4 regions of the Pseudomonas sp. TMW 2.1634 genome follow, and region 1 is predicted to be linked to each of the others. Evidence: riboswitches for the same ligand, from Rfam matches in the RefSeq annotation. Region 1 holds a riboswitch; each other region holds the start of a gene.
The links. Region 1 has a riboswitch for cobalamin ahead of cobO (cob(I)yrinic acid a,c-diamide adenosyltransferase). Riboswitches for the same ligand answer to the same signal wherever they lie in the genome.
Positions count from the first base shown of each region.

Region 1 (3,379 bases):
CGAGTGATGGTAGGTGTGGCCGCGCAACAGCCCTTCGGGCATGTCCACGGCTTGCAACGCCAGGGCCGCCAGGCGCTTTTGCATGGTCGCCTCCCCTGCCAGCAACCCCACCAGTTCGGCGCGCTGACCGTCAACATCGGTCAGGGCATCGAGCAGGTAAAGCATGCCGCCGCACTCGGCCAGCAATGGCTTGCCGGCGCCGTGATGGGCGCGAATCGCCTCCAGCATCGGCGTATTGCGCGACAGTTCAAGGTGGTGCAATTCAGGATAACCACCGGGTAAATACAGGCTGTGCGCCTCGGGCAAGGCGGTATCGCGGATCGGCGAGAAGAACACCAGCTCGGCGCCCATGTCACGCAACAACGCCAGGCTGGCGCCGTAGGTAAAGGCGAAGGCTTCGTCGCGGGCTACGGCAATCCGCACCCCGGCCAACAGCGGCTCGACAGCCACCGGCTCAGGCGCGGCGAACTCAACCGGCGGTGGCAGCGCTACCTCACAGGTGCTGGCCAAGGCATTGGCCGCCGCGTCGAGGCGAGCATCCAGATCATTCAGCTCACTGGCCTGCACCAGCCCCAGGTGACGGCTGGGCAGCTCGATCCCGGTTTCGCGGGACAGCGCGCCATACCAGCGCAAGCCTTCGGTCAGGCTGCCTTCAAGCAGTTGAGCGTGGCGCACGGTGCCAACGCGGTTGGCCAGCACCCCGGCAAACGGCAAGTCCGGCTGATAGCGCGCCAGGCCCAGGGCCAGCGCACCAAAGGTCTGAGCCATTGCGGTGCCATCAATCACGCCCAGCACCGGCACGCCAAAATGCCGCGCCAGATCGGCGCTGGAAGGGGTGCCGTCGAACAGCCCCATCACGCCTTCAATCAGGATCAGGTCCGCCTCACCGGCAGCTTCCCACAGCAGGCGACGGCTTTCCTCGGCTCCCACCATCCACAAATCCACCTGATACACCGGCGCACCGCTGGCGCGCTCGAGGATCATGGGGTCGAGAAAATCCGGGCCGCACTTGAACACCCGCACCTTGCGCCCCTGATTGCGATGCAACCGGGCCAAAGCGGCGGTAACCGTGGTCTTGCCCTGACCGGAAGCCGGCGCGGCGATCAACACCGCCGGGCAATGACGTGACGCTCTCATACTTCAACACTCACAATTCGATGCCTTTCTGGGCTTTGATCCCGGCCTGAAAAGCGTGTTTGACCACACCCATTTCAGTCACGGTATCGGCCAGATCAATCAGTTCAGGTTTGGCGCCACGGCCGGTGACCAGCACATGCTGCATGGGCGGGCGGGCTTGCAGGTCGGCGAGCACCTGCTCCAGGTCGAGGTAACCGTGCTTGAGCGCGATATTCAGCTCATCGAGCACTACCAGGCCAATGGACGGGTCGCGCAGCATCTCGCGGGACACTTCCCACGCCGCTTCAGCGGCGGCGATATCGCGCTGGCGATCCTGGGTTTCCCAGGTAAAGCCTTCACCCATGACGTGATAACGCACCTGCTCGGGGAAGCGGCGGAAGAAAATCTCCTCGCCGGTGCTGTTGCGCCCCTTGATAAATTGCACCACGCCACACTGCATGCCGTGACCCATAGCCCGGGCCAGCATGCCAAAGGCGGAGCTGCTTTTGCCTTTGCCGTTGCCGGTCAATACCAGCAGCAGCCCGCACTCGTTGGGCGAGCTGGCAATACGCTCGTCCATAACGGCTTTTTTGCGCAGCATGCGCGCCTGATGTCGTTCGTCGCGTTCGGGGGATTCGTTCATGGCAGCTCTCCGTTGGGGCTTGATAATGCAAACGGGAGGCGGGGGGATTCTTGAACAACACACTGCATCGCCCGCCGCGAGAGTGGTGGATGGATCAGGCCGGTCTCCGGGCTCACAAGCGGGCGGCTCGGCGAGAGCAGCCCTTGTCCACGCGCCTTCCCGTGCAAAAAACACAGTGGCACTGAGCGTGGTATTGACTCGTTTACCGTTGCGGGGGCAGCGCCGGGATCGTGGCGGTTGTGTGGGTCAAACACGCCCTCACCGGCTTCCCTGTTTCACCCTGTCGGCCAATGGCCACAGAGCACCTGAAACAAGCCGCGAAGGTTAGAGGGTTGGGGGTGGAGCGTCAATTAAAGCTGCCGACAAAGGGCTTAATCCGGCGCCCGGGCTGAACCTTTAACCCGCTACGCTTCTCTATGACTGACAAGACCAAAACCTCATGGAGATTCATATGCTCAAGCCCCAGCACGCTGTTGTCATCGTACTTGCGGTCGGGCTGGCTGCCTGCGGTGAGAGTTCGACCCTGCAAGTGGCGGATGGCACCGGCCCATCGCCGAAACTGCCCGAACCCAACAAGACCCTGATCCCCACCGTCAATATCGCCCCGGCGATCGGCTGGGCCAATGGCGCCACACCCACCGCCGCTGCGGGCCTGAAGGTAGCCGCCTTCGCCGAACACCTCGACCACCCGCGCTGGCTCTATGTGCTGCCCAATGGCGATGTGCTGGTAGCCGAAACCAACTCGCCGGCCAAACCGGATGACAGCAAGGGCATCAAGGGCTGGATCGCGGACAAGGTCATGGCCCGCGCCGGGGCTGGTGTGCCGAGCGCGAACCGGATTACCTTGCTGCGCGATGCGGACCACGACGGCGTGGCCGAAACCCGCACCGTATTTATCGAAAACCTGAATTCGCCCTTTGGCATGACGCTAGTGGGCAACGATCTGTATGTCGCAGACACCGACAAGCTGCTGCGCTTCCCTTATCAACCCGGCGAAGACCGCATCAGCGCCCAACCCGTCAAGGTCGCCGACTTGCCCGGCGGGCCGCTGAATCATCACTGGACCAAAAACGTGATCGCCAGCCCCGACGGCAAAAAACTGTATGTAACCGTCGGTTCCAACAGCAACGTGGGCGAGAACGGGATGGACCAGGAACAAGGTCGCGCTGCAATCTGGGAAATCGACCCGGCCACTGGCAGCCAGCGCATTTTTGCCTCCGGCCTGCGCAACCCCAACGGCATGGCCTGGGAACCAGTCACCGGCAAGCTGTGGACTGCGGTTAACGAACGAGACGAGATCGGCAGCGACCTGGTGCCCGACTACATCACGTCAGTGCAGGATGGCGGCTTCTATGGCTGGCCTTACAGCTATTACGGCCAGCATGTGGATGCACGGGTCAACCCGCAAAACCCCGAACTGGTGGCCAAGGCCATTGCCCCGGACTACGCCGTGGGCCCGCACACGGCGTCGCTGGGCCTGAGTTTTGCCGAAGGCAGTAAATTGCCGGGCTTTACTGAAGGCGTCTTTATTGGCCAGCACGGCTCCTGGAATCGCAAACCGCACAGTGGTTACAAAGTGATTTTCGTGCCCTTTGCCCAAGGTAAACCGACAGGCATGCC
Region 1 covers NZ_CP016849.1:5,223,915-5,227,293, reverse strand. The annotation lists gene BFC21_RS24830 (cobyrinate a,c-diamide synthase) at 1-1,137, opposite strand, end outside; gene cobO (cob(I)yrinic acid a,c-diamide adenosyltransferase) at 1,148-1,759, opposite strand; cobalamin riboswitch at 1,839-2,083, opposite strand; gene BFC21_RS24820 (sorbosone dehydrogenase family protein) at 2,211-3,379, shown strand, end outside.

Region 2 (3,379 bases), 1.4 Mb from region 1:
TCATCGACATAAAGGTCGACCGAACCGTGGTTTTGCACCTGCATCGGGTTGGCCAGACGCAGGCTTGGATAATCTTCAGGCAACTGCTGCGCCGCTTCGGCCAGCAGGGCCAGGCTTGAATCACCGCTGCACAGGATCACCAGCTCGGCGGGGGTCTGGCCAAGGTCGGCAATATTGTCGTCCGCTACAAAGCCGCCGGGCTGGGTCCTGAGCAAATGCATGGTTTAGACGCTCAGCGCTGTACGCAAGGTGGATTCGAGCAGGGCCGCATCCAGGTCCTGGCCGATCAGTACCAGTTTGGTGCTGCGTGCCTCGTCGCGGCCCCAGGCGCGGTCGAAGTGCTTGTCAAAGCGCGTGCCCACGCCCTGGATCAGCAGGCGCATCGGCTTGCCCGGGATCGCGGCGAAACCCTTGACCCGCAGAATGCCATGTTTGACCACCAACGCGGTCAAAGCGTCCATCAACAGGCGCTCTTCAGCTTGTGGCAGTTCGATGGAGATGGAATCAAATGCATCGTGGTCGTGATCGTCGTGGTCATCATCGCCATCGTGATGATGGTCGTGGTGGCTGTGACGGCCATCAATATGGTCTTCAGACCCCGCGCCCAGCCCCAGCAACACGTCCAGTGGCAAGCGACCGCTGCTGGCTTCAATGACTTTCACCGCCGGTGGCAGTTCTTCAGCGACTTCGGCGCGCACTTTGGCCAGGTCTTCAGGGCTGATCAGGTCAGCCTTATTGAGGATCACCAGATCAGCGCTGGCCAGTTGGTCAGCAAACAGTTCGTGCAGAGGCGATTCGTGGTCCAGATTAGGGTCAAGCTTGCGCTGGGCATCGACTTGATCCGGGAAGGCCGCGAATGTGCCAGCGGCCACGGCCGGGCTGTCGACCACGGTGATCACCGCGTCAACCGTGCAGGCGCTGCGGATTTCCGGCCACTGGAAGGCTTGCACCAGCGGTTTTGGCAGGGCCAGGCCCGAGGTTTCGATAAGGATATGGTCGATATCGCCACGGCGCGCCACCAGTTCGCGCATCACCGGGAAGAACTCTTCCTGCACGGTGCAGCACAGGCAGCCATTGGCCAGCTCGTAGACGCGGCCATTGGCCTCTTCTTCGGTGCAGCCGATGGAGCATTGCTTGAGGATTTCGCCGTCGATGCCCAGCTCGCCGAACTCGTTGACGATTACGGCAATGCGCCGGCCCTGGGCGTTGTCCAGCATATGGCGCAGCAAGGTAGTTTTACCCGAGCCAAGAAAGCCGGTAACGATGGTGACGGGGGTTTTGGCCAGTGTTTTCATCGGATGCCCTTTGGCAAAACGGCGGGCATACGGGACGACGACCGCAGGCAGTGCGCGGTCAGTCTTCGCCACCGGATCACCCCGCCCGGTTGAAGTAAGAATCTGTCACGAGGCAGGTCTCCTGGCTTACGGCTGATACCTACCTTGCGCCTTCCCGCCTGTTTGGCAGTGGCAGTGCAAGATCAATGACCGTTTACAGTTGCGGGGGCAGCCGCGGCATACCGCGTTCCCTTCTTAGCTTCGCGCTGCGAAGAACCTCGAACGCGCAAGGCTACGCAGTGCTTTGTAACAGGTCAATGCGCAGCTGTGACCCATCGACTGTGGGAGCGGGCTTGCTCGCGATGGCATCACTGCGATCTGCCCGCAAAACCGGGGCGCCTGTATCGCGAGCAAGCCCGCTCCCACACAGGAATTTCGTTGCACATGTGTTCTAATTGCCGCCTTTTTTCAGCCACAGTGTTTCAAGGATCTGCCCATGCCGTCCACCCGCCCCACCCGCGTCCTGATTATCGGCTACGTGTGGCCCGAGCCACGCTCTTCGGCGGCAGGCGGGCATATGATGCAGATCATCGAAAGCTTTTTGCAGCGCGGCTGGCAGATTACCTTCAGCAGCCCGGCCGGCATCGGTGAGCACAAGGCCGATCTGGCCGGCCTGGGCATCGACGAAGTCGGTATCGAGCTCAACAACAGCAGTTTCGATACCTTTATCAGCGAGTTGGCCCCCGATATCGTGCTGTTCGACCGCTTTATGATGGAAGAGCAGTTCGGCTGGCGCGTCGAGAAGCACTGCCCCGACGCCCTGCGCGTGCTGGAAACCTCCGACCTGCAAAGCCTGCGCGACGCCCGCCAGCAACAGCTCAAGGCGCGCCTCAAAAGCAGTGCCGAGCTGGATGACTTCAGCAGCCTGTTCGCTCCGGCCCGGCGCGACACGTTTGAGCAGATGGCCGGCACCGACCTGGCCCAGCGGGAAATCGCCGCGATCTACCGCTGTGACCTGAGCCTGATGATCTCCGAGTACGAAATCGACCTGCTGGTTGAGCACTTCAACGTGCCCAGGGCCCTGCTGCACTGGTGCCCGCTGATGGTCGACAGCGTGCCCGCCACGTTTGTGCCTTTTGAGCAGCGTCAGCACTTTCTGAGCATCGGCAACTTTCGCCACGCGCCCAACTGGGATGCCGTGCTCTGGATGAAAGCCACTGTCTGGCCACTGATTCGCCAGCAACTGCCCGGCGCGCAACTGCATGTCTACGGCGCCTACACCCCGCCCAAGGCCACGGCGCTGCACAACCCGGCGCAGGGTTTTCATGTACTCAACTGGGCCGAAGATGCCCTTGAGGTGATGAGCCATGCGCGTATTTGCATGGCGCCGTTGCGCTTTGGTGCCGGGATCAAGGGCAAAATTGCCGACGCCATGCTCTGCGGCACGCCCAACGTCACTACGCCGGTAGGCGCCGAGGGCATGCATGGCGACCTGCCGTGGGCCGGAGCCATCGAACAGAGCGCCACTGCGATTGCCACGGCGGCTGTACACCTGTATCAGAACGCCGAAGCCTGGCATCAGGCCCAACAACACGGGCAGACCCTGCTGGCGCAACGCTATCTGCAAGCCAGCCACGGCCCGGCCCTGGTTGAATGCATCGAACGTTGCCGCACCGGACTGGAACAGCACCGGCGCAACAACTTCACCGGGGCGATGCTGCGCCACCACCAGCACAAGAGCACCCTGTACATGGCGCAATGGATCGAGGCCAAGAACCGCCCGCACACTCTTTGAACCACTCGGGACTAGCCCGCTGGGTCAATGACTGGTGCGCCTCAACAGATAGGTATCCATGATCCAGCCCTTGCGTAGGCGCGCCGCTTCGCGGACCTGCTTGATCTGCTCGCACACGTCGGCCAGCTTGCCGGCAATCAGGATTTCGTCCGCCGTGCCGATGTAAGCGCCCCAGTAGATATCCACGTTTTCGGCGACAAACGCGGCGAAGGCGCAATGGGCATCGAGCATCACCACCACATTGTCCAGATCCCCGGCGTGCAGCCGGCGCCCGGTGGTGATGCGGATCGGCTGGCCGATGCCGTTGAGC
Region 2 covers NZ_CP016849.1:1,121,984-1,125,362, reverse strand. The annotation lists gene cobN (cobaltochelatase subunit CobN) at 1-221, opposite strand, end outside; gene cobW (cobalamin biosynthesis protein CobW) at 225-1,295, opposite strand; cobalamin riboswitch at 1,389-1,570, opposite strand; gene BFC21_RS05370 (glycosyltransferase) at 1,771-3,069, shown strand; gene cobF (precorrin-6A synthase (deacetylating)) at 3,094-3,379, opposite strand, start outside.
Region 2: linked by a shared signal. The riboswitch ahead of cobW (cobalamin biosynthesis protein CobW) and the one ahead of cobO (cob(I)yrinic acid a,c-diamide adenosyltransferase) in region 1 are both predicted to bind cobalamin.

Region 3 (3,379 bases), 1.5 Mb from region 1:
GGAAGGCCGTGATTGCGTTAAACAACTGCGAACCGGCGATGCCTGCCAGGATGATCTGGGCGCTAGCGCCGGTGGGCCCGCTGGCCCGTGCCAGTAAAATCACCAGGGCGAAGGCGCAAATGGCTCCGGCAAAGGCCCCGGCCGACAGTGATAGCGCCCCCGCGCCCAACCCCAGTACTGCCACCAGTACGGCACCGGTCGAAGCACCGGCGGATATCCCCAGCAGGTAGGGGTCAGCCAGCGGGTTGCGCAGCAACGACTGCAACACCACGCCACAGGTGGCCAGCCCCGCACCGCAGGCCGCAGCCACCAGGGCTCGGGTCAGGCGGTAGCTCCAGACAATCCCTTCGTCGATCGGGTCCAGCACATGCCCGGCGGCCCACAGCTTGTTGGCCAGAACCTGCAGCACGACACCGGGTGCGATCGGAGTTTCACCGATGGCCACTCCGGCGAGCACTGCCAGTAACAGTGCAACACAGGCTGCCAAGGCCAGTAGCAAGCGTGCAGTCATTTAGGCAGGTCGTGTTGGCGGATGGCAGTGGCGAGTGTTTCGATCCCGTCGAACAGGCGCAGGCTGGCCTGCATCGCATGGGCATCGAGGATGATGATGCGGTTGTTTTTCACGGCATCCATAGTGCGGGTTACCGGGTCGGTACGCAGGAACGCCAGTTTTTTCTCGACGTCATCCGCCGGGAAACGTCGGCGGTCCATGCGTGCGATCACCAGAAACGTCGGGTTGGCCTTGGCCAGGGTTTCCCAGCCAACGGTCGGCCACTCCTCATCGGACTCCACGACATTGCGTACGCCAAGGGTGTTGAGCATAAAGTCGGGGATGCCTTTGCGCCCGGCAACATAAGGGTCAATATCCATGTCTGCACTGGAGAACCAGAACAATGCGCTGGTGGAACTCAGGTCCTTGCCCTTGAGTGAGGTGATGGATTTTTCCAGGCTTGCCTTGAGCTGGCTGTTGAGTTGTTCGCCGCGCTGCTGCACATCGAAGATCTCGGCCAGCTGGCTGATGCTCTTGTAGACGCTGTCTATGCTGAACGGCTGCAGGCGTGTGCCGTCGGCCCCGACCAGGTTGTCCTTGCCTTCGCAATCCGAAGGCATCAGGTAGGTGGGGATGTTCAGTTCGTGAAACTGCTCACGGGTACCCACAACCCCCTGCGGCCCCACCATCCACTCCAGTTGCACGGCCACCAGCTCCGGGCGCTTGGCAATGACGGCTTCAAAGCTCGGGTCGTTGTCGGCCAGGCGCTCAACCTTGTCGTTTTGTGCCCGGTATTGCACAGGTACATCGTTGAACCACAGTGACGTTCCCACCAGCCTGTCGCCCAGCCCCAGGGCATAGAACATTTCGGTGCCGGCCTGGCCGATGGTTACCGCGCTTTTCGGGGCATGCTCGAATGTCAGCGGGCTGGCGCAGTTCTGCAGGCTCAGGGGGTAGTGCGTGGGGGCGGCATGGGCCAGTGCCGGCAACGCCAGGGTGGCCATGAGGGTAACAACACGGTGCAACAGCATGATGCAATCTCCATTTGATCGTACACGGGGCACAGGTGCACGGTCGGGAATGCATCATCGGTTCTGCTGCAGCAACAGTACTAAGCAGGATGCCTCCCCGGACACCCCGCCGGTTAGTTTGTGGACTTTGCCGGCAGGTCTCCTGACTGATGGGTCATCACCTGGCTCCAGCCTTCCCGGGGGTTATCCCAGTGGCAAACACGGAGCAGGCTCGTCATCTACAGTTGCGGGGGCAGTTCCGTTGGGTGCTGTAACAGCACTGCGGATTCCCTTTTAACCCCCCGCGTGGGGGGACCGGCGGTGGGATGATAATCGATCTTGTTTGCTAATGGGGCCGCGGTCAGAATCAGAAATACTTAAGCCAGGTGATATCCCGGCGTCGGGCTTTCAAATTGGCGAACCAGCGAACCGGCAAGTACAGCGAAATGGCCAGCAGCACTGCCGTTAACCATACCGCACCGATGCTGTCGAAGCCGAAATAGGTGGCCTGATTCAGGCCAAACAGGGCGACGCAGGCCAGGTACAGCACTTTGAGTGCATACAGATGCAACAAATAGAAAAACATCGGGGCTGCGCCAAATACGGCGAGGGTGCTGATCCACTTGCGTTGTTGTACCCGCTCAAAAGCCAGTAGCAGCAACAGGCCCACGCCCAGGGTCAGGGCCAGAAACAGCAGGGAAGGCGGGTACTTGGTGATATTGAAAAAGCTCATCAAGGTTTGTGTGGTCTCGGCATGGCTGCCCCAGGGCGCCTCGCCGTAACCGTTGTACAAACGCAGCGCAACAAAACCGAGCAGGGCACCGCTGCCTGCGAGCAATAGATAGCGCTGGCGCAAGGCCGCCGGGGCGCAGCGGGCAAACCAGGGCCCCAGGCAATAGCCCAGTGCAATCACGCCGATCCACGGCAACACCGGGTAGGAGGTGCGCATGCGCAAGCTGTCGCCCACCTCAATCCAGCCACGATCATGCAAAATCGCCCAAGGCACATGCATCACTGACCCCGGTGCAAAATGCAGGGTGTCGAGCAGGTTGTGCCCGGCGATGATCACCAGGCCGAGTACCAGCAGCACCGGGCGCGGCAGCCACACCAGGGCAGCAAGGGCGATCATGCTGACGCCAATGGCCCAGATCACCTGCATGTAGATTACCGACGGCGGCAACTGGAAAGTCCAGGCAAAGTTGACCAGGGTGAATTCCAGCACCACCAGAAACAGCCCGCGCTTGAACAGGAACGCCGAGACATCGCGCTTGCCCTGATACTTTTCGCCATACAGATAAGCCGACAGGCCGGTGAGCAAGACAAACACCGGCGCACACAGGTGGGCCAGGGTACGGCTGAAAAACAGGGCAGGGTCGGTGATCTCGACATTCATCGGGTCAGCCACCTGGCGGTGCAGGAAAAACGTTTCGCGCACGTGGTCCAGCAGCATAAACAGGATAACCAGCCCGCGCAGGGCATCGATGGACAGCAGGCGCTGGTGTGAGGGAGGGGCAGTGGCAGTCATTGAGGGATCGCTGGCAAGGGAATGTTATATAGTATTGATACTGTATAACATTCCTCTTTGCCCTGTCATCCCTTCGAGAAACATTCGCAAATGTCGGCGGGGTGTCTAGTGCCGCACTTTCACCCATGCCATCAGCAGTGCTGAAGACAGCACCCCGGCGGTCATAAAGATATAGGCTGCGCCCGGATTGCCGGTCAGGCCGATCAGGTAGCCCACGATCCACGAACCGACAAAGGCCCCCAGCGCACCGCAGGCGTTGATCAGGCCGATGGCGCCGCCAAACACGTTGGCCGGCAAAATCTCCGGGATCAGCGCGAAAAACGGCCCGTAGGGTGCGTATAACGCGCCCCCTGC
Region 3 covers NZ_CP016849.1:1,186,505-1,189,883, forward strand. The annotation lists gene BFC21_RS05635 (iron ABC transporter permease) at 1-511, opposite strand, end outside; gene BFC21_RS05640 (ABC transporter substrate-binding protein) at 508-1,521, opposite strand; cobalamin riboswitch at 1,636-1,835, opposite strand; gene BFC21_RS05645 (DUF1624 domain-containing protein) at 1,868-3,025, opposite strand; gene BFC21_RS05650 (MFS transporter) at 3,131-3,379, opposite strand, start outside.
Region 3: linked by a shared signal. The riboswitch ahead of BFC21_RS05640 (ABC transporter substrate-binding protein) and the one ahead of cobO (cob(I)yrinic acid a,c-diamide adenosyltransferase) in region 1 are both predicted to bind cobalamin.

Region 4 (3,379 bases), 1.7 Mb from region 1:
GTTGCTTCGGCCGTATGTTGGCGTGTGATCAGCAGGCTGGCAGGTGCGCCAGCGAGTTGTTCGGCCAGCGCCAGGGCAGCACTTTCGGCAATGCCAAAACAGCCGGTTTGCTCGTAGGCAATAGCCGAATGATGGCTCAGTTGCGGAGCATACCGGTCCAGTTGTGCCGCGCTGAACACCTCAAGCCCGAGGCCCAGTTGCGCTGCCAGTTGCACCAGCCCCGGTTCGTCGCGCTTGAGATCGATACTGGCCAGGGCCTGCACCCCATCGAGTGCAAGCCCGGCCCGGGCCAGTGATTGTTCGATCAGCGCCCGCAGCGCCTGCGCGCTGCACCCCCGGCGGCAGCCCAGGCCAATCACCAGGATTGGCGCTGTGCGAGTGGCCGTCATGCCGAGTATTGGCCTTCAGCTTTGCGGCGGAACAGCCAGGCGCTGATCACGCCCAGGGCCAGCCAGAAGGCCAGGTTGGTCAGTTGTGCGGCAATCTTGAACTGCGACTCCAGTGCCTCGGGTGCCAGGCTGGAATGTACCAGCGGCTGCGGTGCGCCAAACAGGTGTGGCACCAGCACAATTGCCACGCCCAGCACTTTCAGTGCCCAATGCCGGCCAAACACCAGCAGGGCAATGCCCACGGCCGTCGAGGCGGCAGTGCTGACCCACCAGAGCTGGCGTTGCAGCAAGTCCGCCGCGGCAGTGCCCGGCAGTTCTGGTGGCAAGCCCATTGTCGGTGCCAGGCAGAACACGGCATAGCCAGCCAGGCCCCAGAGCAGGCCCTGGGACGTGCGGGTCGGGGCGCGCAAGGTATACAGGCCCGCCAGCATCAGGGCGAAACCCACCGCGACCACCAGATTGCCGCCTGTGGTGGACAATACGCGCTGCCAGCCGTCTTCCGGTTCCCAGGCCTCGGCGTCGTGCTCATGCGCAGGCATGGCCATGTCGGCATGCTCGTGCATTTCACTGGCGGCGGGTTTTTCGTAGGTTTCGGCCTGCAAAATCAGCGGGGCGACCCACAGGCTTTGCAGCAGGGTCAGCAGCAGGGCGGCCAGCAGGCCGGTAAAGCCTGCCGTTTGAGCGATACGCTTGATCATGGCAGGCAGTCTCAATGGCACGGGAAGGCGGAGCTGTGACGGGTGTCGTGGGCGGCGTTGTGAACGGCGTCGATATGGGAGAACCCGGCAAAGTACACCAGGAACGCGCCCAGCACGGCAGCGCCGACAGCGGCGACGATGCGTTGGCTCTGGGTAGTGCTGGTAGCGGCGGAATGGGTACGGCTGGTGCTGACGGACATGGCGCTTGCCTCGGGTCGGACGACGGGCAGCAAAGCGCAAGAAAACCCCGCGAACGAAGCCCGCAGGGTTTAACAGCGCCCGCCCACCGCGGGTTTGTTATTCGAAATAATCAGGCCGGTCTCCGGGCTTGCGAGGGGCTCGTAGGTTGAGCCTGCAAACATCTCCTTCCCATGCCTTCGGCACAGTGGACGTGATGTTTCTCTCGCTTACCGTTGCGGGGGCAGCGCCGGACTTGTCAGGGCAAAACGCCTGACGCACCGGTTTCCCGTTTCACCCTGTGAAGGGCACCTGATACAAGATGTGTAGGAAAACACAGCGCTGTGGGGCCGTCAATTGCACAGGCATGCCTGGCTTTTGATTTTTATGGGGGCGCAGGCTTGCCTGCGATGCGGGTAAGGCGGTCTTGCAGGCACACAGCAGTGAGACGATCGCGAGCAAGCCCGCTCCCACAGACCTCTTAGGCGTTCACCAACATGCTTTTGACTTTGGCACGCAGTTGGTCAATGGAGAAGGGCTTGCCGATTACCGCCATGCCTTCGGCAATCTCCAGGCTCTCGGCATAACCACTGGCAAACAGTACCGGCAATTGCTGGCGCAGTTCCCGGGCCTTGCTGGCCAGCGCCCGGCCATCCATGCCCGGCAAACCCACGTCGGTCATCAGCAGGTCGATAGTCTGGGCCGTATCCTCAAGCAGTTCCAGGGCGCGCTCGCTGCCATCAGCTTCAAGCACACTGAACTCCAGCTCTTGCAGCACGTCTACGATCAGCATGCGAACAATGGCGTCGTCTTCGACCACAAGGATAGTGGAGGGTGTTGCGGACATAATCGTGATCCCGATAAAAATTTGAGCGTGTTCTCGCAGCCAGCAAGGATAGCCTTCACCTGCCTTTGTATGCGCGTAAAATCTGCTTTGAAAGCAAGAAAATAGAACTATTACTCGATAATCCGGCAAACTCCGGTTTTTTATGACAGTCCACGGGCCTGAAAATGAACTCACCTGCATCAATTGATGAGCGAAGCTTTCGCAAGCTCCTGAGCCGCAATATCGGTTTGCCCCTGGCCGTTGGCGTGCTCAGTGCCGCGTTGTTTGTGGTCATGGTCAGCTATCTGCTGTCGGTTATCAGGTGGGTCGAACACAGTGACCGGGTCATCAGCAATGCCAATGAGGCCGTGCGCCTGACGGTCGATCTGGAAACCGGCATGCGCGGCTTCCTGATTACCGGGGACGAGCACTTCCTCGACCCCTACGCCGTGGCCAAGCCGCAGATCAATGTGCAGCTCAAGGGCTTGCAGGAGCTGGTCAGCGACAACCCGCAGCAAGTTGACCGCCTCAAGCGCCTCGAGGCCCTGCAGGAAGAGTGGAATGCCTACGCACAGTCGATGGTCGAACTGCGTCGCCAGGACGGCGATTACCGCTCGGCGGTGCAGGCTGGCCGGGGCAAGCGCCTCAGTGATGAAATTCGCAAGGAATATGACGACTTCATTCAAATGGAGCAGCAGTTGCGGGTTGCGCGCAGTGAAGATGTCAGCCGCACCACCATTGTCAGCATTGGCCTGTATCTGGTTTTCGTACTGGGCCTGAGCGGTTTTCTGGCTTATATCGGGCGTCGTGATTTACTTGCACTTTCAAGCAGTTATAACAATGCCTTCGAGTCGCAGATCAAGGCCGCGCAGCGCCTCGAACAGCAGGCTTGGCTACGCAACGGCCAGACCGAACTGGCGGAGCAGGTGCTGGGCCGCCTGACCCTGAACATGTTGGGGCGCAATATCCTGCAGTTCTGTGCCCAGTACCTGGGGTCGGTGGTAGCCGCCGTTTATGTCCGCGAAGATCACGGGGGCCTCAAGCGTGTGGCCAGTTATGGTTTTTCCCGCGAGCAGGAAGCCCAGGACCAGTTGATCCACAACGACGAGGGCATTGTCGGGCAGGCTGCCCAGCAGGATACCTTGATCCGCCTGGACAACGTGCCAGCCGACTACACCCTCAAGGTCACTTCCGGGCTGGGCCAGGGCAGCCCGCACAGTGTGCTGGTGATTCCCACCAGTGATGACGACCGTGTCAACGGGGTGATCGAACTGGGCTTTTTACGCCCG
Region 4 covers NZ_CP016849.1:1,415,599-1,418,977, reverse strand. The annotation lists gene BFC21_RS06620 (cobalamin biosynthesis protein) at 1-389, opposite strand, end outside; gene BFC21_RS06615 (CbtA family protein) at 386-1,087, opposite strand; gene BFC21_RS06610 (CbtB-domain containing protein) at 1,099-1,287, opposite strand; cobalamin riboswitch at 1,383-1,595, opposite strand; gene BFC21_RS06605 (response regulator) at 1,746-2,111, opposite strand; gene BFC21_RS06600 (response regulator) at 2,276-3,379, shown strand, end outside.
Region 4: linked by a shared signal. The riboswitch ahead of BFC21_RS06610 (CbtB-domain containing protein) and the one ahead of cobO (cob(I)yrinic acid a,c-diamide adenosyltransferase) in region 1 are both predicted to bind cobalamin.